4 regions of the Priestia aryabhattai genome follow, and region 1 is predicted to be linked to each of the others. Evidence: riboswitches for the same ligand, from Rfam matches in the RefSeq annotation. Region 1 holds a riboswitch; each other region holds the start of a gene.
What was found. A riboswitch is a leader RNA that binds a small molecule or an ion and turns the genes downstream of it on or off. The one in region 1 is predicted to bind cobalamin.
Positions count from the first base shown of each region.

Region 2: another riboswitch for cobalamin. It lies ahead of M3225_RS10995 ((2Fe-2S) ferredoxin domain-containing protein); the one in region 1 lies ahead of metE (5-methyltetrahydropteroyltriglutamate--homocysteine S-methyltransferase).
Region 3: another riboswitch for cobalamin. It lies ahead of M3225_RS19375 (ABC transporter substrate-binding protein); the one in region 1 lies ahead of metE (5-methyltetrahydropteroyltriglutamate--homocysteine S-methyltransferase).
Region 4: another riboswitch for cobalamin. It lies ahead of M3225_RS09485 (cobyric acid synthase); the one in region 1 lies ahead of metE (5-methyltetrahydropteroyltriglutamate--homocysteine S-methyltransferase).

Region 1 covers NZ_JAMBOQ010000002.1:36,837-42,889, reverse strand. Annotated here, with positions in the region: gene M3225_RS06780 (acetate uptake transporter) at 1-121, opposite strand, end outside; gene metE (5-methyltetrahydropteroyltriglutamate--homocysteine S-methyltransferase) at 257-2,554, opposite strand; cobalamin riboswitch at 2,707-2,895, opposite strand; SAM riboswitch class I at 2,976-3,086, opposite strand; gene M3225_RS06770 (hypothetical protein) at 3,167-3,418, opposite strand; gene M3225_RS06765 (sugar porter family MFS transporter) at 3,793-5,172, opposite strand; gene araA (L-arabinose isomerase) at 5,345-6,053, opposite strand, start outside.
Region 2 covers NZ_JAMBOQ010000002.1:801,442-807,494, forward strand. Annotated here, with positions in the region: gene M3225_RS10985 (M42 family metallopeptidase) at 1-944, shown strand, start outside; gene M3225_RS10990 (hypothetical protein) at 1,290-1,448, shown strand; cobalamin riboswitch at 1,595-1,773, shown strand; cobalamin riboswitch at 1,894-2,072, shown strand; gene M3225_RS10995 ((2Fe-2S) ferredoxin domain-containing protein) at 2,176-2,556, shown strand; gene cobJ (precorrin-3B C(17)-methyltransferase) at 2,570-4,192, shown strand; gene M3225_RS11005 (sirohydrochlorin chelatase) at 4,211-5,113, shown strand; gene cobK (precorrin-6A reductase) at 5,110-5,877, shown strand; gene M3225_RS11015 (precorrin-8X methylmutase) at 5,883-6,053, shown strand, end outside.
Region 3 covers NZ_JAMBOQ010000004.1:159,202-165,254, reverse strand. Annotated here, with positions in the region: gene cobD (threonine-phosphate decarboxylase CobD) at 1-315, opposite strand, end outside; gene cbiB (adenosylcobinamide-phosphate synthase CbiB) at 290-1,276, opposite strand; gene M3225_RS19380 (adenosylcobinamide amidohydrolase) at 1,281-1,889, opposite strand; gene M3225_RS19375 (ABC transporter substrate-binding protein) at 1,978-2,937, opposite strand; cobalamin riboswitch at 3,197-3,329, opposite strand; gene M3225_RS19370 (thioredoxin family protein) at 3,420-3,755, opposite strand; gene M3225_RS19365 (YpjP family protein) at 3,923-4,525, opposite strand; gene M3225_RS19360 (class I SAM-dependent methyltransferase) at 4,906-5,685, opposite strand; gene M3225_RS19355 (BrxA/BrxB family bacilliredoxin) at 5,820-6,053, opposite strand, start outside.
Region 4 covers NZ_JAMBOQ010000002.1:507,066-513,118, forward strand. Annotated here, with positions in the region: gene M3225_RS09475 (APC family permease) at 77-1,639, shown strand; gene M3225_RS09480 (YdcF family protein) at 1,699-2,262, opposite strand; cobalamin riboswitch at 2,410-2,589, shown strand; gene M3225_RS09485 (cobyric acid synthase) at 2,682-4,208, shown strand; gene M3225_RS09490 (FecCD family ABC transporter permease) at 4,414-5,472, shown strand; gene M3225_RS09495 (ABC transporter ATP-binding protein) at 5,469-6,053, shown strand, end outside.

The DNA.
Region 1 (6,053 bases):
CATCGGTTACCCCAAGCTTTTGAAACGATGCAACGAGTGTCACCATGGCAAGTCCGAATAGGCCTAGCGCTGATGGATCAGCTGTTACAATTTTAACGTGCTGTGTGCTGTTGTTACTCATGTTGTACCTCCCTGATTTTAAAAACACTTTAAAAAGATACAAAAATGTACGGGAAGTGTCAATGGATATTTCTGGGCTTTTAAAACCCTATAAAAACAAGCAGTGTAGCCTCTACACTGCTTGTTTTTTGATTCCTTACGATTGAACGTTTTGCAATAAATTTTGTCTTGTTTGCTTTGCTGAAGCAACCATGACTTTTAAGGCTTCGACCGTCTCACTGATTCCTCTTGTTTTAAGGCCGCAGTCGGGATTAATCCAAAACAATGTAGGATCAAGGACCTGCAAGGCGCGGTCGATGTTTCGCGTCAGCTCTTCAAGCTTTGGTATGCGCGGACTGTGGATATCGTACACGCCAAGTCCGATTCCTTGATTGTACGTATGTTCTTCAAACGCATAAATTAATTCACCGTGGCTTTTAGACGTTTCAATGGAAATCACGTCGGCATCAAGCGCTTTGATGGCATCGATAATCTCTTCGAATTCTGAATAGCACATATGCGTATGAATTTGCGTATCATTTTGCACGGATACCGTGGCTAGCTTGAACGCATACACCGCGGCGTTCAAGTAGTTTTCCCAGTTTTCTCGTTTTAACGGCAGTCCTTCACGAAGCGCCGGTTCATCCACTTGAATCATCGAGATGCCTTGACTTTCCAGTGCTTCCACTTCTTTTCTAAGAGCAAGCGCAATTTGATTTGCCACGTCGTAGCGCGAGATATCATCACGCACAAACGACCAGTTTAAAATCGTAATTGGACCCGTCAGCATTCCTTTAACCGGCTTATTTGTTAGAGATTGCGCATAGACCGTTTCTTTTATCGTCATCGCCTGCTGATAGAATACATCTCCGTATATAAGCGGCGGCTTTACGCAGCGAGAACCGTATGATTGCACCCAGCCAAACTTAGTAAACTGAAAGCCTCCTAATTTTTCACCGAAGTACTCAACCATGTCCGTTCGTTCAAACTCTCCGTGCACAAGCACATCTAAGCCGATGTCTTCTTGAATTTCAATCCATTTTTTTATTTCATCGTTAATGTACGCTTCATACGCTTCATTGCTTAACTCACCTTTCCGCCACTTCATACGCTCGCGTCGCACTTCTTTTGTTTGCGGGAAGCTTCCAATTGTTGTGGTTGGAAGAAGCGGCAGTTGAAAAGCCTCTTTTTGAACGCGCTGACGTACGTCAAACGGTGCTTGACGCTCCGCTTTATAGCTGAGTTGCTTCAGCGCTTCTTGCACGTCCTGATGATTTCGGAAAGATGATTGATTTAATGCTTGAATGGCCTGTTTGCTTACATTTATCTCTTCTTGTATTGTTTCTTTTCCTTGCTGCACCGCTTTTGTTAACAGCGTGATTTCCTTCAGCTTTTCATCTGCAAAGGATAGAGCGTTCTTTAAAATTGGATCAATGGTTTCTTCGCTTTTCACCGTGACAGGAACATGTAATAGACTCGATGAAGGCTGTAGGATCAAACGGTCTTTTGATACTACTTCTTCAATTTCACTAAGCGTTAAAATCTGTTCGTCCAAATTTTCACGCCAAATGTTTCGTCCGTCAATAACTCCTGCCGCAAGCACTTTATCAGTTGGAAAACCATATTTATTAAGCGCAGTGAGATTTTCTCCGCGGTCATGTACAAAGTCTAAACCAATTCCTTGAACAGGAAGAGACACAACTTCTTTGTAGTAATCAACGCTGTCAAAATACGTTTGCAAAATAACCTTTACGTTCGGTGCCGCTTCATTCAAAGATTGATAGACTTCTTTGTACAACGCCAGGTCTTCTTTTGATAGCGTTGTAGATAAAATCGGCTCATCCATCTGTACCCACTCGACGCCTTCTGCCTGTAGCTCAGCTAAAATAGTCGCATAAAGAGGAACAAATTGTTCAACTATTTTTTCAAACTCACTTTCTTTATACCCTTTCGACAGCTTCACAAATGTCACTGGCCCTAAAATAACGGGCTTTCCTTTGATATTTAGCTTTTGTTTTGCTTCTTTGTAGAATTGAAGCGGGCGATTTTCTACAAGAGCAGGCTTTGCTTCGTCAAGCTCTGGTACGATATAGTGATAATTTGTGTTAAACCATTTTGTCATCGTAGATGCTACTGCACCTTTTGTACCTCGCGCTATGTCAAAATACGTTTCAAGCGATACCGGCCCTCCGTCATAATTGAAACGTTTTGGCACCAAACCAAACATAACCGCTGTATCTAACACGTGATCGTATAAGCTAAAATCGCCGACTGGAATCAATTCAATTCCTGCGTCACGCTGTTTTTTAAGATGTTCAAGGCGAAGAGCTTCAATTTCTTGCAAAAATACATCTTTCTCCAGCTTTCCTGCCCAAAACTGCTCAAGCGCTTTTTTCCATTCTCGTTTTTCACCAATTCTTGGATAACCTAAGTTTGAACTTTTTACACTGCTCATTTTTTCCACTCCCTGTAGTTTCTTTTTTTCCGCTAAACTAAAAAATCTCTCTTTTCGAAATGAAAAGAGAGATGATACGCATCGTTAACTAGAGTTGAGATAGCCTGTTTTTCTCAACACGTATTCCTCACTCCTCTCTATATCCCGTAGAGCTTAAGTGCATACAACAGGCAGGTCTCCTGACTTAGGTTCATCGCTTCCTATCCCTTCCCATTTCAGAATGAAACAGTGGTTAATAAGTTGCTCCCCATTACAGTGGCGGGACCGCGCCGGATTTTCACCGGTCTTCCCTTTTAAGCTGCGTACATTCGTTACACAGCACCTGATGCATTTTTATAAAATTGTTACATTCAAAACAGGATTACATAAAATAAAAAGCCTCTCTATTCGTAATAGAGAGGCATAGTATCTATGAAATCCTCTCTTATTTGTCAAAGCTATACGCTTTGCAGGATTTAGCACCTTTTTAACAGGATCGTTAAATGGTTGCCGGGCTTCATAGGGCCAGTCCCTCCGCCTCTCTCAATAAGAGTTTTAATTTTTTATAATGTTTTGAATGTAGAGTTATCTTAACACCTTAGATTTACATTGTCAAAAGAAATTTCAAAAAAATCAGTTTTCAGGAGGTGCTGACGCTAATTTTTGCCTTAACATTTTGTAATCATCTTTTCGATGTGTTTCAATTAAGTCTTTTGCTCCTTGATGGTATCCTGATGAGTAAATGTACTCTACCGCTGTTTCAATAAGTTTTCTCTTTTCCTCGGCACACTCCCGGTCCATTAAAGGGAACAGTCTACCTAAAAGGTCATTTAAATCTTCTTTAATAAAACGATCAAGTCCTTCTTTCATCTTTTCGTTTGCCATTATAGCTCCTCCATTTGCTGTGTATGTTCTAAGCCTCTATAAACAGGTATTTCACTGTAAATTTTCAGATAAAGTTAAGTCGTTAAACAGTATATCAAGTGAATGTTTTGCTTCAATTACATATGTAATACAAATATATGACAAATAAAGAGGATATATCATCATTCATTATCTATTATAATGTTTGACTGAGCCTTCTGCTACAAGGTTTCTTTAAGAATTATGTAGAATATGCCAAAAGTCTTACTGTAAATCATAGAAAGACTTTAAAAAAAAGATACCTTTATCGTATCTATGAATCATTCACATTACGTAAAAAAAGAATCCTTTGCTGAGATAGCAAAGGATTCTTACATTTAAAACGTTTACGACAATTAGACGTATTTATTACGCTCAACCGGACTCAAAGAATTTCTTTCAGAGCGAGCTGCCATGTCCGTTTCAATTTGCTCTAGGCTCCGTCCTTTTGTTTCGACAACTACAAAACGTATGAAGAATAATCCGAGAATACAAATGATCCCGAAAGTTGAAAAGATAACGCCTAAGCTAAACTGATCAGCTAAAATAGGGAACACAAGCCCAACTGCCAGTGACCCCGTCCAGTTAAAGGCAGACGAAATCCCAGCACCGATTCCGCGTACAGAAAGCGGGAAAATTTCCCCTACAATGATCCAAGTAAGCGGCGCCCAAGAAAACGCATAGCAAAGGATGAAGCAGCAAAGTGCAATTAGCGTAACCCAGTTAACTACGGCTTCATTAACACCTACTGCTCCAAGAATAGCCGGTGTAAAAAAGGAAAGGGCCATTCCCGCTCCGCCAACCGTAAGAATGGTACGGCGGTTGTATTTATCAACAAACTGCAGAAAAATAAGTGTTGTCACGACGAAGATTACCCCAACAATGACCGTAAAACCAGCTGCTACCTGCGGGGCTAAACCCACTTGACGGGCAATGCTTGTCGCATAATAAACAATCGAGTTTGCGCCTTGAATCTGTTGAAAAGTTGCCATTCCGACGCCAATAATTAAAGCTAAACGAAATTTTTTATGAAACAGCTGTTTGATGCCTGATTCTTCATGCACAGCTACGCTTTCAATTTCAGACACTTCAGCTTCCACTTCAGCTGCTGAGGGACGAAGCGTACGCAAAACTTCACGCGCTTTATCTCCCATCCCATTTTTAATTAAGTAGCGAGGTGACTCTGGAAGCTTTATCATACCGATGCATAATACGACCGCAAAAATACCGGCGCTGCCAAGCATTAGTCGCCAGCTGTTTGGAACCGGCTCAAAAATAAAGGCTACGATATAGCTTAATAATAGTCCAATTACAATCATTAATTGGTTCAAACCCGAAAGCTTCCCGCGAATATTAGCAGGTGCGATTTCTGACATATATGCAGGAACTAAAGAAGAAGCCGTTCCTACTGCTGTACCTAAAAAGACGCGAGCAATCGTTAACGTAATTTCCTCTGGTGCGATGGCTGAACCAATTGAGCCTAAAAGAAAGATGATAGAAGAAATTAAAATTAACTTTCTTCGTCCAAACTTATCCCCTAATAAACCGCTTAAAATGGAACCGATAATCGCTCCGCCCATTAAAGACGAAACAACAATTCCCAGCCACAGCGGACTTAAATGAAATGCTTGACGGATATGACCTTCTGCACCAGCAATAATCCCAATATCATAACCGAATAAAATACCGGCAAATGAGCCGAAGAAGAAGATAAACTTACTTGATACTTTACTCATGATTATATATCCCCTTTTTATTGTCTTAGTTTTGCTACCTATCACATGAATTTAAAACGCTTTCATTCTTTCTTAAAAACGACTTTCTTTCACGAATAGTCCACACGATTAGTGAAAGCTACATCATATTTTCATTTCCAAGGAAGCAACGCTCCCTTGGAAATAAGAATGCTTACTTAATAATGACGTACTCTAAATTAACAAGCTTTGCATAGCTTACAATTTGATCCGTGGTTAAATTTAATGAAAGTACCGTATGGTGACCGCCTCCGTTTTCAATCCACGCTTTAACGCCGTCTTGGAAGTTTGGCTTAATGTTCCAAAGCACGCGCGCCACCGGAAGATTTGGAGCTGGAGCTTCCGGCTCAAATGCGGATACTTCGTTAATTAACAGCTTGTAATGCGTACCAAAGTCAGCCATGGAAACCACTACGCCTTCGCCTTGTTTACCGTCAAATACTAAGCGGGCCGGGTCTTCGCGGTTGCCGATTCCTAGCGGAGAGACGATTAGTTTTGGCTTGTTTGTTGCTAGCGTTGGGTCTACTTCAAGCATGTGTGATTGAAGCACTGACTCACGACCGGGAGCTAATTCATACGTGTAGTCTTCCATAAAGCCCGTTGACTGATTATGGCTCATCACTTTGAGTAAGCGGTCAAGCGCGGCTGTTTTCCAGTCTCCTTCACCAGCAAAGCCGTATCCCTGTGCCATCAAGCGCTGTACTGCTAGACCAGGAAGCTGTTTCATGCCGTACAAATCTTCAAAGTTAGTGGTAAAAGCGCTGTAGCCGCCTTCATCAAGAAAACGTTTAATCGCAATTTCATAGCTTGCCTGTACTTTTACGCTAGATTCCCAATCTTCTACACGATAATCACCGTAAACA
Region 2 (6,053 bases), 760 kb from region 1:
TAAAAGAGCTAAATATTCAAACGTATCGCAATCGAAAAGGAGGCCTAGTCGCTACAATTCCCGGTAAAGATACTGATCATCACCGCATGCTGACGGCTCATGTCGATACATTAGGTGCCATGGTAAAAGAAATCAAACCGAGTGGGCGTCTGAAAATCGACTTAATTGGAGGATTTCGCTACAATTCCATTGAAGGAGAATATTGTGAAATTGAAATTTCATCAGGAGAAGTATTTACAGGAACCATCCTTATGCATCAAACATCTGTCCATGTGTATAAAGATGCAGGAAAAGCTGAGCGAAATCAAGAAAATATAGAAATTCGACTGGATGAAAAAGTACATAGTGCAGAAGATGTTCTCAGCCTTGGAATTGAAGTCGGCGATTTTGTTTCGTTTAATCCTCGTGTAGAAATAACAAAAAGCGGTTTTGTTAAATCCCGTCATCTTGATGATAAAGCAAGCGTAGCTTTATTGCTTCAGCTCATTAAAACGATTCAAGAAGAACAAATAGAACTGCCATACACCACGCACTTTCTCATTTCCAATAATGAAGAAATTGGATACGGAGGAAATTCGAACATTACGCCTCAAACAGTAGAATACTTAGCGGTTGATATGGGTGCTATGGGTGATGGGCAATCTACCGATGAATACACCGTGTCTATTTGTGTAAAAGATTCAAGCGGCCCATATCATTACGGTTTGAGAAAACATTTGGTGGAGTTAGCCAAGCAGCATGATATTCAGTACAAATTAGATATTTATCCGTTTTACGGATCAGATGCTTCTGCTGCTATTCGTGCTGGACATGACATCGTACACGGCTTAATTGGTCCAGGAATTGATTCTTCTCATGCGTTTGAGAGAACGCATCAAGATTCATTAAATCATACGTATAAGCTTCTTTATCACTATATTCAGTCAAATATGGTTCAGCTTTAAGAGGTGAATATTTAGTTAATGTATTTTTATGCAAAACAAAGAGCAGGACGGGGTTATTATGTCTGTTCTTTCCTAAAAAGAAGCCGGATAGCCGGCTTCTTTTTTTATAGATACTATACATATTTTTACTGGTGAAGCACCAGTTGATTAAGAAAGCGCCTTTTTTAAAAAGGTATAATACTGCTTAGATCTTTTGTACATTTTGTTCATTTCCAGGAGTTAAAATGTTTTTAAATTTTTAAAATTTTCTTATGACAAGTTTTGTAGAATGGGTTTTCAAAAGGAAATGGTTTCGTCATAATGTGGATATAGCGATCACTACAATAATCGGAGGCGAATCTTTTCATGTGGGTACTGACGGTGTATGCTGGAAAAGAAATGAAAATGTTTGAATTTGAAACTGAAAAGCAGGCGAGAGAAGCTTTTGCAAAAACAAATGGCTGTAAAGTTCTTTCAGAAGTCGTGTATTATAATGATCCTCATTTAACATTGGTAGCTATATAGTAGAAAAACAAGAGCTGATTTTTTGCTCTTGTTTTTTTATAGCCTCTTGTATCTTACGAAAAGAATAGAGTTGAAATAAAAAAAAATGTACGCTATGATATGGTAGTTACTTCTATTATTCTGATAGTTTAAAAGGTTCATATATATCAAACAGCAACAGTAAAGGTGCCAAGAAGGCTTAATAGGGAAACTGGTGAAAGACCAGTACTGCCCCCGCAACTGTAAGTGTGGACGAACGAGTATAACCACTGTGAAAAAATCACGGGAAGGTTCTCAAGTAGAATGATACACAAGTCAGGAGACCTGTCTTTATTGTGAAGTTTCTATTTCTCCGGGGAGCGGGAAGGGAAACGTTGGCTTAAAGTGGCATTCGTGTACACTTTTATTCTGACGTTTTACCCGCTCGCATATTAGCGAAGCGGGTTTTTCTCGTAGCATAAAACTGCATATCGTGCAAAAAAAAGGTGCGTAATATTTACATTGCGTTAAATGGGAAGTCTGGTGTGAAGCCAGCGCGTACCCGCCACTGTGAAGAGGAGCTGATTGCATTTGCCACTGTATTCGGGAAGGCGCAATCAAGTGATGAATCGAAGTCAGGAAACCAGCCTTTTTCTAATGCTAAGCTTACCCTACGGGATATAGGTGGAAGTGCAAAAACTTAGTTTGAATTTTTCTGCGCCTCTATCATTGATAGAGGCGCTTTTTTTTAGTAAAGGAGCGAATGAGTGTGACGACGTGGAACTTAAATGGAACAAAACATCACGTGTTGATTTGTAATGGAAGTAGCTGTATGAGAAAAGGTGGAGAAGAAGCCACGCAAGCTATTCGTAATAAAGTGGGGGAACTGAACTTAGATGAAGCGGTTCATACAACGCGTACGCGCTGTAACGGACGATGCAAAGATGCTCCTGTAGCTATCGTATATCCTTCGGGAGACTGGTACAAGCAGGTCACTGAAAAAGTGGCTCACCGGATTGTCGAAGAGCATTTAGCAGGTGGCTGCAGCTTAAAGGAATCGCTTATTTATGAATATGATCAAAAGGGTTTCGTTTCTCCAGAAAACAGTGACTCCATAGAAGGAATTGACAAAGTAAAAAGTAACGCATAAAGGAGGAGCTAGCATGAAAGGTAAACTGTTAGTTATTGGATTCGGTCCAGGAAGCTTTGAACATATTACACAGCGAGCAAGAGAAGCCATTCAAGAAAGTGATATGATCATCGGTTATAAAACCTATGTGGAATTAATTCAAGGACTGTTAACGAATCAGCAAATTATCAGTACAGGAATGACCGAAGAAGTAAGCCGTGCACAAGAAGCTGTAAAGCAAGCTGAAGCAGGGAAAACCGTGGCGGTTATTTCAAGCGGAGATGCAGGAGTATACGGAATGGCTGGACTTGTGTATGAAGTGTTGATTGAAAAGGGCTGGAAAAAGGAAACGGGCGTAGAGCTGGAAGTAATTCCTGGCATTTCGGCCATTAATTCATGTGCATCTCTCCTTGGTGCACCCGTAATGCATGATGCCTGTACGATTAGTTTAAGTGATCATCTTACGCCTTGGGAGCTAATCGAAAAACGAATTGAAGCAGCTGCACAAGCAGATTTTGTAGTGGCTTTTTATAATCCGAAAAGCGGAAGACGAACAAGGCAAATTGTTGAAGCGCAAAGGATTCTATTAAAATACCGTTCCCCTGATACGCCTGTTGGTCTTGTGAAAAGCGCTTATCGTGACCGTGAAGAAGTCGTAATGACCAATTTAAAAGATATGTTAAATCATGAAATCGGCATGCTGACTACCGTTGTTGTTGGAAATTCCTCTACATTCTTTTACGACGATTTAATGATTACACCGCGCGGGTATCAGCGGAAATATACCCTCAACCAAACAGAGCAGCCGCTAAGACCTCATCAGCGACTTCGAAAAGAAGCAGAACCATGGGCTCTTGATCAAGAGGAGGCTGTAAAGCAATCAGCTTCAGCTATTGAAGCAGTTCAGAACACAAGAGAAGAAACAGCAGCTTCACGAGCCCTTGCAGAAGAAGCGCTTCAAGCAATTTTAGGTGAATCCACTTCTGCGGTCGTACACCAGCCAATCGAGTCTATTTTTGAAGTAGCAGTTAGTCCAGGACTTGCAAATAAGAAATTCACGCCTGTTCAAATGACCACACTAGCAGAAGTTGTTGGTGAAAAAGGTACGATGGAGTATACACCTGACCATCAAATCAAACTGCAAATTCCAACGGCTCATCCAGATATGATCATTGAAAAGCTCCAAGCAGCTTCCTTTTTATTATCTCCGGTCGGAGACGTGTTCACAATCAAAGCGTGTGATTTTTGCGATGGAGAAAAAAGCGATGCCATTCCACATACGGAAGAATTACAAAAACGCCTGGGGGGAATGGACATGCCAAAAGAGCTGAAGCTTGGTATTAATGGATGCGGTATGGCTTGTTACGGTGCTGTTCAAGAAGATATCGGCATTGTCTATAGAAAAGGTGCGTTTGACTTATTTTTAGGAGCTAAAACGGTTGGACGCAATGCGCATTCAGGTCAAATTGTAGCGGAAGGCATAGCGCCCGATGACATTGTTGAAATAGTGGAGAATATTATCCATGAATATAAAGAAAAAGGTCATCCTAATGAGCGGTTTCATAAATTCTTTAAGCGTGTGAAGAACGTCTATGGTTTCGACTATCAAGATATAACACCAAAAATAAAAGTAGAACCAGCTCCGTGCGGAGATTAAGAAATGGGAGGACATTATATGAAATCAGTTTTATTTGTAGGTCATGGAAGCAGAGATCCTGAAGGGAACGATCAAATTCGCGAGTTTATTTCTACTATGAAGCATGATTGGGACGCATCTATTTTAGTAGAAACGTGTTTTCTGGAGTTTGAACGTCCGAATGTAAGTCAAGGAATTGACACGTGTGTGGCAAAAGGAGCACAAGATGTAGTTGTGATTCCGATTATGCTCTTGCCTGCTGGTCATTCTAAAATACATATTCCGGCGGCTATAGATGAGGCCAAGGAAAAATATCCACATGTAAACTTCGTATACGGGCGTCCCATTGGCGTTCATGAAGAAGCTCTTGAAATTTTAAAAACGAGATTACAAGAATCAGGAGAGAATTTAGAAACTCCAGCTGAAGACACGGCTGTTATTGTCTTAGGACGAGGAGGAAGTGATCCTGATGCAAACAGTGATTTATATAAAATTACGCGCCTTCTTTGGGAAAAAACAAACTATAAAATCGTTGAAACTTCTTTTATGGGCGTGACCGCTCCATTGATTGATGAAGGAGTGGAGCGATGTTTGAAATTAGGCGCTAAAAAAGTGGTGATTCTTCCGTATTTCTTATTTACAGGCGTATTAATTAAGCGTTTAGAAGAAATGGTTAAGCATTATAAATTGCAGCATGAAGACATTGAGTTTAAGCTAGCCGGCTATTTCGGTTTTCATCCAAAACTGCAGACAATTTTAAAAGAACGTGCTGAAGAAGGATTAGAAGGTGAAGTGAAAATGAACTGCGATACGTGTCAATATCGCCTCGGCATTATGGAGCATATTGATCACCATCATCATCACGATCATGACCATGATCACGGACACCATCACCACGATCACCACGATCACCATGAAGATAAGGTCGGCGAGCTAAAATGATTTTATTGTTAGCTGGAACTAGCGATGCACGTGCATTAGCCGTGCAAGTGAAAAAAGCAGGTTATGACGTTACGGCAACGGTTGTAACCGACAATGCAGCAATCGAATTACAGCGAGCAGAAGTGAAAGTGAAAATTGGACGTCTCACAAAAGAAGATATGACGGATTTTATAAACGAACATGGTGTAAAAGCTATTGTTGATGCAAGTCATCCTTTTGCCGAAGAAGCGTCTAAAAATGCTATCGGTGCGGCTGCTGAAACAGCGATTCCTTACATACGCTATGAGCGGGCTTCGCAGGCTTTTACCTATGATAATATGACGATGGTTTCTACGTATGAAGAAGCAGCAGAAGTAGCAGCTGAGAAAAAAGGAGTTATTATGCTGACAACAGGCAGCAAGACGCTGCAGGTTTTTACAGAAAAGCTGCTTCCTCTTTCAGATGTACGGCTTGTTGCTCGTATGCTTCCAAGGCTGGATAATATGGAAAAGTGCCAGCAATTAGGACTGCCGCAAAAAAATATTATTGCTATTCAAGGGCCGTTTACAAAAGAGTTTGACCGAGCGCTGTATAAGCAGTACGGAGTGACGGTCATGGTCACAAAAGAAAGCGGAAAAGTTGGATCTGTGGATGAAAAAGTGGAAGCAGCCAAAGAGTTGGGCTTAGATATCATTATGATTGGGCGACCAAAAATCGAGTATGGGACCGTTTATTCTACGTTTGAAGAAGTGGTTCATGCTTTAGTAAACCAAACTAGGAGTTGATTGAGATGGATTTTCGTACAGAATTTAAACCGTTAACTGTTCAGCCTCAGCAAATTGAAGGAAAAAGTTTTGAAATGATTACAGAAGAGCTTGGGCCTCATCCGTTTACAGATGAACAGTACCCAATTGTTCAGCGCGTGATTCATGCGTCTGCAGACTTTGAGCTTGGACGCAGC
Region 3 (6,053 bases), on a different contig from region 1:
CGGCTGTACAATCCCTGCTTTCTCTTCTGAAAATAAAGAAGCAATAAGAAAAAATGCTTCAGCGGCGCCATTTGTTGGCAGCACTTGAGCAGCGGAAACACGATGAGCAGCTGCAAGTTTATTTTTTAAGTCTGTTACTTGAGGATCAGGATAACTAAACGCAGCATCCTTGAATTCGTTCCACTTTTCGTGAAGCACAGCTGGAGCCCCTAAAGGATTTGTGTTCACACTAAAATCTTTTATATGCGACAAATTCTTGGCCCCTATTGCTTTTAAAAAGACATTGGGGTTAGCTCCATGTGTAGGTAATAGCACTAATAACTCCTCCTAACAAAAGATATAATAACCAAGTAGCATAGACCGTCCTCTTCATAATGAAAACAGCTTGTTCAATATGACCGGCTTGCAGAGGAATGAGTGGTTCGCCCATCTTTGCACGATTAGATTCTATGCCTTTATATGTATTAAGCCCGCCGAGTTGAACACCTAAAAGAGCAGCCACTGCGCTTTCCCCGTATCCGCTATTTGGACTTGGATGCTTCTTAGCATCACGCTTAATCAAACTCATTACATGCCAAAGAGAATACTTGCTTTTTGCTACATTAACAGCGGTCATCACCACTGCAGTTAACCGACTTGGAATATAGTTTAATACGTCATCGGTTTTTGCACTAAAGTAGCCAAACAGAAAGTAGCGGTCATTTTTGTACCCAACCATTGAATCACATGTGTTAATAGCTCGGTAAAAAAAGGCTAGGGCTCCTCCTCCTATAAATGCATAAAAAAGCGGAGCTGTAATACCATCACTTGTATTTTCAGCGACAGTCTCTACCGTCGCTCTGGCAATTTCTCCTTCTGACAAACGATCTGTATCTCGTCCCACAATCATGCTTACTTCATATCTAGCTTTCTCCATATCTCCTAGCTGAAGCGGCTTTTGTACCTTATAAGCAGCTTCACTTAAGGAACGAGTAGATATGGTAGTCGCAATCATTACGCCCTCTACTAAAACACCTGCTATAAAATGAACTCCGTACAAAATATGAAGGAATAAGAAAGGAATAACTCCTGCGAGCACAACCATACTTATAACAAGAAGCAATCCCTTGAATCGTTTTCCTGTACCTTTATTTAACCTGGAATCCATCCAATAAATCCACTTGCCAAACCAACGCACGGGATGCGGCCAATTTTCCGGGTCGCCTATGATTCGGTCAATTAGTAAAGCAATCGTCATGGCCGTCATGTGTGCAATCATCACTTGTGTAATACTCATTTCTTCACCTCTTTTCCTTAAGTCCCTGCTCTAAGCTTATTTTCACCAGCTTGGCTACCGCTTGACCTAAAGCGGTCATAGAGCCTGCATATTCATATAACGGTCCCTGCTGAGACGCTGCAACTGAGATACTGTCCGTAGATGTTCCCGTAGCAATCGTCTTTGTAGCTGGATCTATGACACCCAGCTGTGACAGCATTTTTGTTTTGGCTTCTGTAGCCGCAATAAAAAGCTGTAAAAATGCAGCATCTGTAAGCTTTCCTTCAATAAAAAAAAACATATTAATTGTACCAGGAGAGGAATAGAATGGGACAGCTTCATCAGCTGTAATGTCCACTGCGTTTCCTACTCCCGCCGTTATCACTGAGGCTACTCTTACTCCGTAGCCCTCATAACAGTAAATCGCTCTTTCCTTTAACCAAACGGCTGTCATCAAACCTACGATTTGATCATGACGCACATTTTCTTTCATCAAATATTGCTCATACTCCAAAGAAGGAGTATCTGAATAATAGTTCTTGTGAACAAATCGATTGTAAAAGGTGTCCGTTTCCGTAATACCTGTTCCTAAAACGCCTGAGCTGTATGTTTTATAAGAAGTCTCGGTTTTCATGATTAAAAGCTCAGGCCGTTCTTCAATTTTAAGATGTGAAAAGGGACCAATCCCCTTTTCAATTCGAACTGGAATATGGTCCCTCTTCTTATTTATTGTACACCTCAGGGTATACCGCTTTTGCTAAGTCCTCTAAGCCATCTACAATACGAGGTCCTAAGCGATTGATTTTGTTTTGATCAATCTTCTCAATGTTACCCTCTTTTACAGCAGTCATGCTGCTCCAAGCGGGACGCTTCATAATCTCATTTTTATCTGCATCATACGTTGCTATAATAACGTCAGGGTTTAACTTAACAACCTGCTCTTCAGAAAACTTAACCCAACCGTCTTCACTAGCCGCTACGTTATCAGCACCGATCATAGTAAGCATTTCGTTCATGAACGTACCTTTTCCTGTTGTATAAATCTCAGGAGCTCCTGATACTTCTATCCATACTTTTTTACGATCTTCTTTTGAAATCGTTTTTGCTTTTTTCTCAATTGAAGCTACTTTTTCTTTCATGTCTTTAATTGTTTGGTTAGCTTCTTTTGTTTTACCCGTTAATTTACCGATTTGCGTAATAGAATCATAAACCGTATCAAACGTCGTTGAATCTTTTACAACAAATACCGGAATACCCGCGCTTTCAATTTGTTTAAATACTTCATCTGAAACGCCCATACTTGAAGCGTGTGCCAGCACTAAATCAGGATTTAAAGCAATAACTTTTTCTGCATTAACGTTCATATCTCCCACCTGCGCTTTTTTCTTTACGCTTTTAGGATAATCATCGTTGCTTGTTACACCGACTAATTCTTTTTCAAGGCCAAGGGCATATACAATCTCCGTATTACTTGGCATTAATGAAACGATTTTCTTAGGCTGTTTTTTCAACGTAATTTCTTTATCACGCGCGTCTTTTACCTTTACTGGAAACGCAGCTTGTGACGTTTGTGCTGTATCTTGCTTCGTTTTTTTATCACTGCTGCTTTGGTTGCCTGAACCGCATGCTGCAAGTACGATGACTAACAGTGCAATAATGGAATACGAAAGCCATTTTTTCATCTAAATACTCCCCCTATATATTGTTCATTGTGAATACGAAACCTCTATGTTAAAGGAAAAGCAAATGACCATGCAAAAAGCAGCGCTATCCCGTTTTTTCCGCTTTGACTATGTATACTGCTCGTCGGCAGCTTCAAAATAAAAAAGCTTTACTTTCAATTGAAAGCAAAGCAGGTAACGTCAAGGTAAGCAGGAAAAGAATCCATTCACTATACTTGATATGTATGTTCATTACCCTGCTTCACCCTTCCTCGAAGGTTTCACAGCTAACAATAAGGCAGGTCTCCTGACTTACGCACAAAGCGCTTACAGTGGCGGGACCGCGCTGGTTTTTCACCAGACTTCCCTTTTCACTCAATCTTTAAATTGAGACCTTATTGCTTTACGATTATTCACTTGTCCTAGTATACCCCACTCATCGAAAAATGGAAATAGCAATTCTCACAAAAAAAGCTGCGAGAATGCTCTCGCAGCTTAGGGAATTAAAGAGTTGCTAAAAATTCACGGACCGCTTCAGGCGTTTTAGCATTTGCACTGTGCAGGTGCGCAATTTTTTCACCGTTTTTATATACAAGAAGAGAAGGAATACCCATTACATTGTTTTCAGCAGAAAGTTCTTCAAACTCATCCTTGTCAATTTTAAACCATGCTTTATCTGTATTTTCGTCAACGATTTCACCAATGAACATATCCAAACGTTTGCAATCAGGACACCACGTTGTCGTAAAAATCCCAACGCTTAGTGTTTCATTCTTAATTTGTTCGCGAAATTGTTTTTCTTCCGTAAATTGTTTCATTGTGTTACCTCCAGCATTTATTCTTTCCTTCTCACTATTCTATGGTAAGAAGTCTGACTTCATTATAAACGATTTTTTTATCGTTGTGCTAATGTTTCAGCTTATTTAGACCATAACGGTTTTAGACGTAAAAAAATGCTAGCTTAAAAAAGCTAACATTTCGAAATCGTAGAATGTTGTGTCTATTATCAGCTAAACCATTTAGGCGGCATGTTTCGGTTCCAATAAATTTTCCCTAAATCATAATGCTTTTGAAAATTATCTGCAGCCGCATGATAGTGAAAATTAAACCAGTATCCATCTTTTGGAGGGTTTTCACGCCGCACATGAAACCGTATTAAGTCCTGACCGGTTTCCCGGTCATATACATGGAAAATCTTTTCACCATAGCCAGCAGCGGGGTGCTCGCTTATCTCGAGATTCTGAATTGACTGTTCACGTTCAGTGCCAATGCCGGTCAGCACTTCTTCAATTTTAGGTAACACTGCTTGACGAAATTCATCTTCAATGACAGGCCCAATTTTCGTTCCGAATTTTTCCACTGACTGTTTTTCGGCTGATTCCATTGCATACGTAACAAATGATGAAACGTCTTCATATTTTGGTTCTTCATATGGCAAATGAATATCTTCTATAACAGCTGTGACAGGAGTTGTTTCTCTTACATACCCTGCTTTATGTTGCTTGTCCGCTTTTGCATCATCAACGTATAAATATTCTGGTGGAGTGACAAGCCCAAATGTAAATACTGTAATAAATACAACTAGCATTCTTTTTATCCATCTAGGCATTCGTATCTTTCCTTTCTCATCTTTTCCCATATGGTCTTTTCATATCGTAAAATTCGTTATCATAACTCACTAGGTATTGTAACATACTTATTAATTTTTTACCTATATTTGCTTATTCATTTATGCTGTCTACGGGCATTCGACGACTTTTTAGTTAGCACCTTCCTTCTTTTGTTTGAGGTTGTCACACCGAGCGGAAACCTATACAAGATATTCCTGTTTTGCTGGATGCTTAAACACAAAAGTATTTTTATGTTCAAAAATATATCATACTTTTATGAACTTTAGATGAAATTCACAAAAAAAACTTCCAAAACTTTTTAATTCCTAAAAGGTTTTGGAAGTCTTTTCAATGATCGTGCTTCATTTTACTTTTTTGTTTATTTTTGTATGTCAATTGTACCGTAATGAAATTTTGATGTTTTTCGTTTTTGCACAGTAAATCCATGCTCTTCAAAACGACTGCTTTTCCAATGATCTTTTAACACGATCTTTTGTTTGGCCACTCTTTTTGCTTCTTGTATAGCCATTGGCGTCAACGTGGTATACAATGCGATCGCTTTAATACCATTAATTCCATTCGATTCATCAATTTGCTCTTGAAACATGGGATCAAAATAGACAACATCAAAAGAATTATCTTCACAGCATGCCAAAAACGATTCAAAATTTTGATGAACCACGTTTATACGCTTCATTGCATCGTTCAACTCTTTTACGTCACTTTTCCAATTTAAAAGTCCTTGTTTGACTAAATAAGCTACATAGCGGTTGCCTTCTAGTCCGACAACTTTTCCGCTTTTCCCTACCGCTGCGCTCGCCATCATGCTATCCGATGCAAGACCAAGTGTACAGTCAAGCACGCTCATTCCTTTTTCCAAACTAGCTGCTTCAATAAACGGATCACGTTCTCCACGCAGCCATCTCTTCACTCTAAACATAGCGGAATTTGGATGAAAAAAAATAGGTTCCTCTTCGTTTTGGACATGCAATTCTACTCTATTCTTACCGACAACCAGCACGTCTGCAGCTTGAAGATTCTGAAGATCTGCAACGGATTTTTTCTCTCTTGTTACAAAAGGTATACTTAAATCGGCGGCTATCTGTTTGGCTTTTACAATCATGTGTTCATTTGTTCGACCAGCAGTCGTAACAATCACTTTCATAACTCCCCCTACACTGTTTGGCTATTTACATAGAGAAAAAGGATGCCGCTAGACATCCTTTTTCTTATAAAGTATATGCGATTTTTCTCTAAAAATCTACATGCTAGATGTGACAAAAGCAGGACATTTTATGAACAGTGCTGCTTAAAGCCATTTAAAATGTTTTCAAAAATAACTTCTAACGGCTGACCTTCAATTTCATGTCGAGGAATAAAATGAACTACTTCTTTTCCTTTTAAAAGCGCCATAGACGGTGATGAAGGCTCAATGTCCCCAAAATATTCACGCATTTTAGCTGTTGCTTCCTTATCTTGACCGGCAAAAACTGTTACTACTTGATTTGGTTTTTGCTCAGACTGTAA
Region 4 (6,053 bases), 470 kb from region 1:
GAGGATGATGTAAAGAATCCCATATCGGACGCAAGGGCGTTAGGTATGTGGAGTGGGAATTTTAAAGGAGGATTTTATGTCTGATCAAGGAAAGTTTAAAAAATCAATATCGTTACTTGACCTAACGTTAATTGGGATGGGAGCTATTTTTGGTTCCGCCTGGTTATTTGCGGTTAGTAACGTAGCGTCAAAGGCTGGTCCAGCCGGAAGTTTTTCGTGGCTGATTGGCGGAGTCATTATTTTACTTATCGGTTTAGTGTATGCTGAACTTGGAGCAGCGCTGCCGCGTACCGGTGGAATTATCCGTTATCCAGTTTACTCACATGGTCACTTAGTGGGTTACTTAATTTCATTCATTACCATTATTGCTTACACTAGTTTGATTGCCATCGAGGTAACGGCTGTACGTCAGTATGTTGCTTTTTGGCTTCCTGGTCTAACTAAACATGGTTCTGAATCGCCTACTACAATTGGCTGGTTATTTCAGTTCGCGTTGTTAACGCTATTTTTTATCATTAACTACGTAAGTGTAAAAGCATTTGCTAAGTCAAATGTCATTATATCTGTGTTCAAATATGCGGTTCCTCTTACAATTATCGTCGTGTTAGCTTATCACTTCAAATCAGCTAACTTTACAACTGGCGATTTTGCTCCGTTTGGTTTTAATGGTATTCAAGCAGCCATTTCAACAGGTGGCGTTATGTTTGCCTACCTAGGACTTCACCCTATTGTTTCTGTAGCCAGTGAAGTTAAAAATCCGCAGCGTAATATTCCAATCGCGCTAATTATCTGTATTGTACTTTCAGCGATTATTTACACAGCACTGCAAGTATTGTTCATTGGTAACATTCCGTCTGATATGCTATCAGGAGGATGGGGAACAATTCAAGAGCAATTCTCTTTACCATTTAAAGATATTGCACTTATTCTAGGCCTTGGCTGGTTAGTAACGCTTGTTATTTTTGATGCTATTTTATCACCAGGCGGTAACGGGAACATCTTTATGAATACAACTTCTCGTCTAGTTTATGCTTGGTCTCGTAATGGAACACTATTTAAACGTTTCTCAAAAGTAGATAAGAAAACAGGAATTCCACGTGCGTCACTATGGCTATCATTTGGAATGTCTGTATTCTGGACACTGCCATTTCCTTCGTGGGAAGCACTAGTAAACGTATGTTCAGTAGCACTTATTCTGTCTTATGCTATTGCGCCAATTTCAGCTGCTGCATTCAGAGTAAATGCAAAAGACCTTAAAAAGCCTTTTAAATTAAAAGGTATGAGTGTTATTGCTCCTGTTTCATTTATCTTCTGTTCCTACATCGTGTATTGGTCAGGGTGGACGACAATTTCTTGGCTTCTAGGATCACAGCTTCTAATGGTCGTTATCTACGTAGCGTTTAAAAAATACGTACCAACTGACGTTGTAAAATTTGCACAGCAGCTTAAATCTGCGTGGTGGCTAGTTGCTTATTATATTATTATGCTTGTTATCTCTTACCTAGGTTCATTTGGTGGAGGACAAGGTGTGCTAAGCAACCCACTTGACTTAATTTTAATTGCTCTCGTTTCCCTCGGTATTTTCTACTGGGCGAAATATACAGGTTTACCAAAAGCAGTTATCGATACAGATGACTAATAAAAAACACGGCATGAATTCATGCCGTGTTTTTTCGTTTATATAGGCGTGTACTCTATTTATTTATCAAACAGCCATGTTTTTAAAATAGCAGCATACTCACGAAAGTAGGCTTGAAGTTTAATTGAGTTAGGTGTTTTTGCACCTAAAGGATATATGTGAAAGCCTTGACGCTTGGCAATAATAGAGGAGCGAAATAAATGAAAATCACTGCTAACAAGCACTACTTTTTTATTTTGAATATCGACTTTCTTTTTAGTGAAAGTAAAATTCTCAAAAGTAGAAGTTGACTGGTCTTCTTTTATAATTCGATCCTTTTCAATTCCTTCTTTTCGTAGAAAACGATAGGCTGCTTCTGCTTCAGAGATTTCTTCATCGGATCCTTTTCCACCCGTTACGATGACTTTTGTTTGTTTATGTGTTTGTAAATAAGATAAAGCCGTCTTTACTCGTTCTTTTAAACTAGGAGACATTTGATCTCCATCTACTTTAGAACCTAAAATGAGCACGTAATCTGCTTTTTGTGGAACAGGCTTGTGAGCTATTTGATACATAAAAAAAGATATGATTGCTATATAAAGAACAAGCAAACTAATAAAGATATAAATTATTTTTTTCTTCAACTGTGAGCACCTTCCTAGCTATTACATAAGATGTTTGGAAAATAATTGTTATTATAGCATACGAGATCCAAATAAGTATAAACACAGTAATATATAATAATAGAAGAAAATTGTTATTGTGAATGGTTATAAAATTCGTTACAATAAAGAATAAATGATTTTAAAAGTGCCTCTAAGGAGGATAATAGGGAAATCGGTGTAAATCCGGTGCAGCCCCCGCTACTGTAAATGTGGATGAACCTGCAAAGACCCACTAGTTAAACTAGGAAGGGAGCAGAAGTAAAATGAAGCATAAGCCAGGAGACCTGCTTTTAAAAACCCCTTATTTTTCGGTGGGAGAAATAAGTCAAGACAATGTGTTAATGAGCGCATGACCAAACCTTGACTTTTACAGTTAAGGTTTTTTTATGTGATAGGGAGTGGATAAAGTGAAAAAAGGAAAACCTCTTATGATTCAAGGAACGCACTCAGACGCTGGAAAAAGCATGATTGCTACAGCATTTTGCCGCATTTTTAAAGAAGACGGCTATCAAACTGCACCGTTTAAATCGCAAAATATGGCGCTCAATTCATACATTACAATGGATGGAAAAGAAATTGGCAGAGCGCAAGGAATTCAAGCAGAAGCGGCTGGAGTAGAAGCAACAACCAATATGAACCCTATTTTAATTAAACCAACTCGTGATCATGAATCTCAAATTGTCGTTCATGGAAAGCCGCTTCGTAATATGTTTGCTTTTCAGTATCGGCAAGAATTTTTTAATGAAGGTTTGAACGTTATCACAGAGGCTTATAAAGAGCTTGCAAATCATTATGATCGAATTGTGATTGAAGGTGCTGGAAGTCCTGCTGAAGTGAATTTAAACGATCGGGAACTCGTGAATATGCGCGTAGCAAAGATAGCCGAAGCCCCTGTTGTGTTAGTAGGAGATATTGATAAAGGAGGGGTTTTTGCAAGCTTAGTGGGTACTCTTCAATTGCTTCCAGATGAACACAAGTCTAGAGTTATCGGGGTGTTAATCAATAAATTCCGAGGAGACTTAGAGCTTTTAAAACCGGGGTTGAAGTGGTTTGAAGAATACACAGGTGTTCCGGTACTAGGAGTTATTCCTTATATGCACGACGTGGAAATTGACGCTGAAGATTCGTTATCACTCAGAAATTACTCAACGCTTGTGAATCCGTTAAAAGAAATCGATATTGCGGTTATCTCGTATCCACGCATCTCAAATTTTACAGACATCGACCCTCTAAGCTTAGAAGAAGACTGTCATGTGAGACTTGTAACCAAGCCGTCACAATTAGGTACGCCTGATTTAATTGTTTTACCAGGAAGTAAAAATACGATTGAAGATGCGCAGTTTTTACAAGAAAGCGGCCTGGGTCTAGCAATTAATCAAGTCTTGAACACAACGAACGTTCACGTTATTGGCATCTGCGGAGGATATCAAATGTTAGGTGAGACGATTACAGATCCCGATGCAGTAGAGTCCCGAATTGAATCTATTAAAGGGCTGGGTTTGCTTCCGGTGGAAACCATTATGACTACCAGCAAAAAAACAGAAAGAGTTTCTGGATACGTTCAGCTAGAGAGTGAAAAAGTTTCGATTGAAGGCTACGAAATTCATATGGGAAAGACGGTTTCTAAGAGCATGACGGAGGCTTTTGCAGTGGTCGATGATGAAAAAGAAGGAACGGTTAAAGAAAACGTCATTGGTACGTATGTTCATGATGTCTTTCATAATGATACTTTGCGCAGAGCTTTGCTTAATCAAATTCGTAAACATAAAAAATTGCCGCCCATTACGGATACATTTAACAGCCGCCTGCAAAAAGATGAGTCTTTTTCAAAAGCAGCGGCGTATGTGCGAGAAGCTATAGATATGGAAAAGCTGTATCATTTAATAGACAACTATAAAAGCCCGGAGCAAGCACAAAAAGTATAGCTTGCAGAGGCTTTCACTTGTTTTTTTACCAGAATTTTTAGTACGCTATTCTATGTTGTCTAGTTCAACAGTCTAGCACTCATAACAAATAAAAGATGATTGTTTCCAACTCTATGTATGGTGGAAACATGGTTTATGGACAGGAAAATGAATGGTTAATGTAATGTAAAACATCACGCCTCGTTTCCTAGAGGAGCTGAAAGTATTGATTTTTAAACGTATCTTTTTTAACAAAACATCTATTTTATACATAGTGAGTTTATTTATTGTATGTACTTCGGTTATCATGGGCGTATTTATTGGTACGGTTTCGTTAACCGTAGGAGATACAATCAAAATTATTATTGGCCACCTTACCGGATTATCCTTATATCGCGGTCCGGAAAATATGGATTTAATCATTTGGCAAATTCGATTTCCAAGAGTACTGGTGGCATTTTTAGTAGGAGCTTCGCTTTCTATAGCAGGTGCTGCTTTTCAAGGACTATTAAGAAATTCTCTTGCCGACCCTTACACGATTGGGGTTTCCTCAGGTGCAACCCTTGGCTCTGTCATGGCAATTTATTTTCATTGGAGTATTTTTGGTTTATCCATCTTCACGCTGCCTGTAGTCGGCATTGTATCTGGATTTATTACCCTTCTTTTAGTTTTTGGTATTACGAAGCTCGCAAGCGGCAATTTGGCCAATGAAACCATCATCTTAGCAGGAATTATTTTATCATCCTTTATGAGCGCGCTTATTTCATTAATTGTGGCTCTTTCTCCTGAAGAAGATGTAAGACAGGTTTTATATTGGCTGATGGGAAGCGTATCGATGAGAGGATGGTCTCATATTCAAATATTAGGGCCGTTCTTTTTGATCGGTACGATTATGCTGCTGTTACATGTAAAAGAGCTGAACGGCTTAGCATTTGGCGATCAATCCGCTCAGTTTATGGGAATAGACGTAAAGAAGAAAAAAAGAATGATTTTAATAGGAGCCTCCGTATTGACAGGGGCTGCGGTATCAGTATCCGGAGCAATCGGATTTGTTGGCTTGGTTATTCCCCATGTAGTACGTCTCGTAGCGGGAGCTAATCATAAGCATGTACTGCCGCTTTCTATTTTAATCGGAGGAAGTTATTTAGTTTTAGCAGATTTATTGGCACGAACGATATTAGAACCGCGTGAACTGCCGATCGGAGTTGTAACCGCCTTAATTGGTTCGCCGATTTTTACGCTGCTCCTTGTAAAAGAACGTATGCGGAAGAGAGGAATATCATGATTGAACTATATAATGTGACAGGAGGATACGATAAACAGCAACCGACCGTTCGTGACATCACGTTCACCGTAGACAAAGGTTCTTTTGTCGCTTTACTAGGACCAAATGGAAGCGGGAAAACAACGCTTATTCGCTTAATTATGAATGTATTAAGCATTCAGTCAGGAGAAGTGAAGGTAGAAGGAAAGTCAGTGAAAGCTTATTCACCAAAACAACTTGCGCAAAAAGTCGCAGTTATGACGCAAGAAAATCAAATTGGGTTAGAATTTACGGTTCAAGAAATTGTTTCACTTGGACGTTATCCTTATCAGGCAAAAGGTTTGTTTAGCACTGTATCAGCACAGGATGAAGAAGTGGTGGAAAGCGTGATGAAATTAACAAACGTCTGGCACTACAGAAATCATCCCTTTCAATCGCTGAGCGGTGGAGAAAAACAGCGGGTTTTACTGGCTAAAGCACTAGCGCAAGAACCTGACTACTTACTTCTTGATGAACCAACTAATCACTTAGATGTAAAACATACGATGGAACTGCTTCAGCTGTTAAAAACTTTACAGCAGGAAATGAGCTTAACGGTCCTG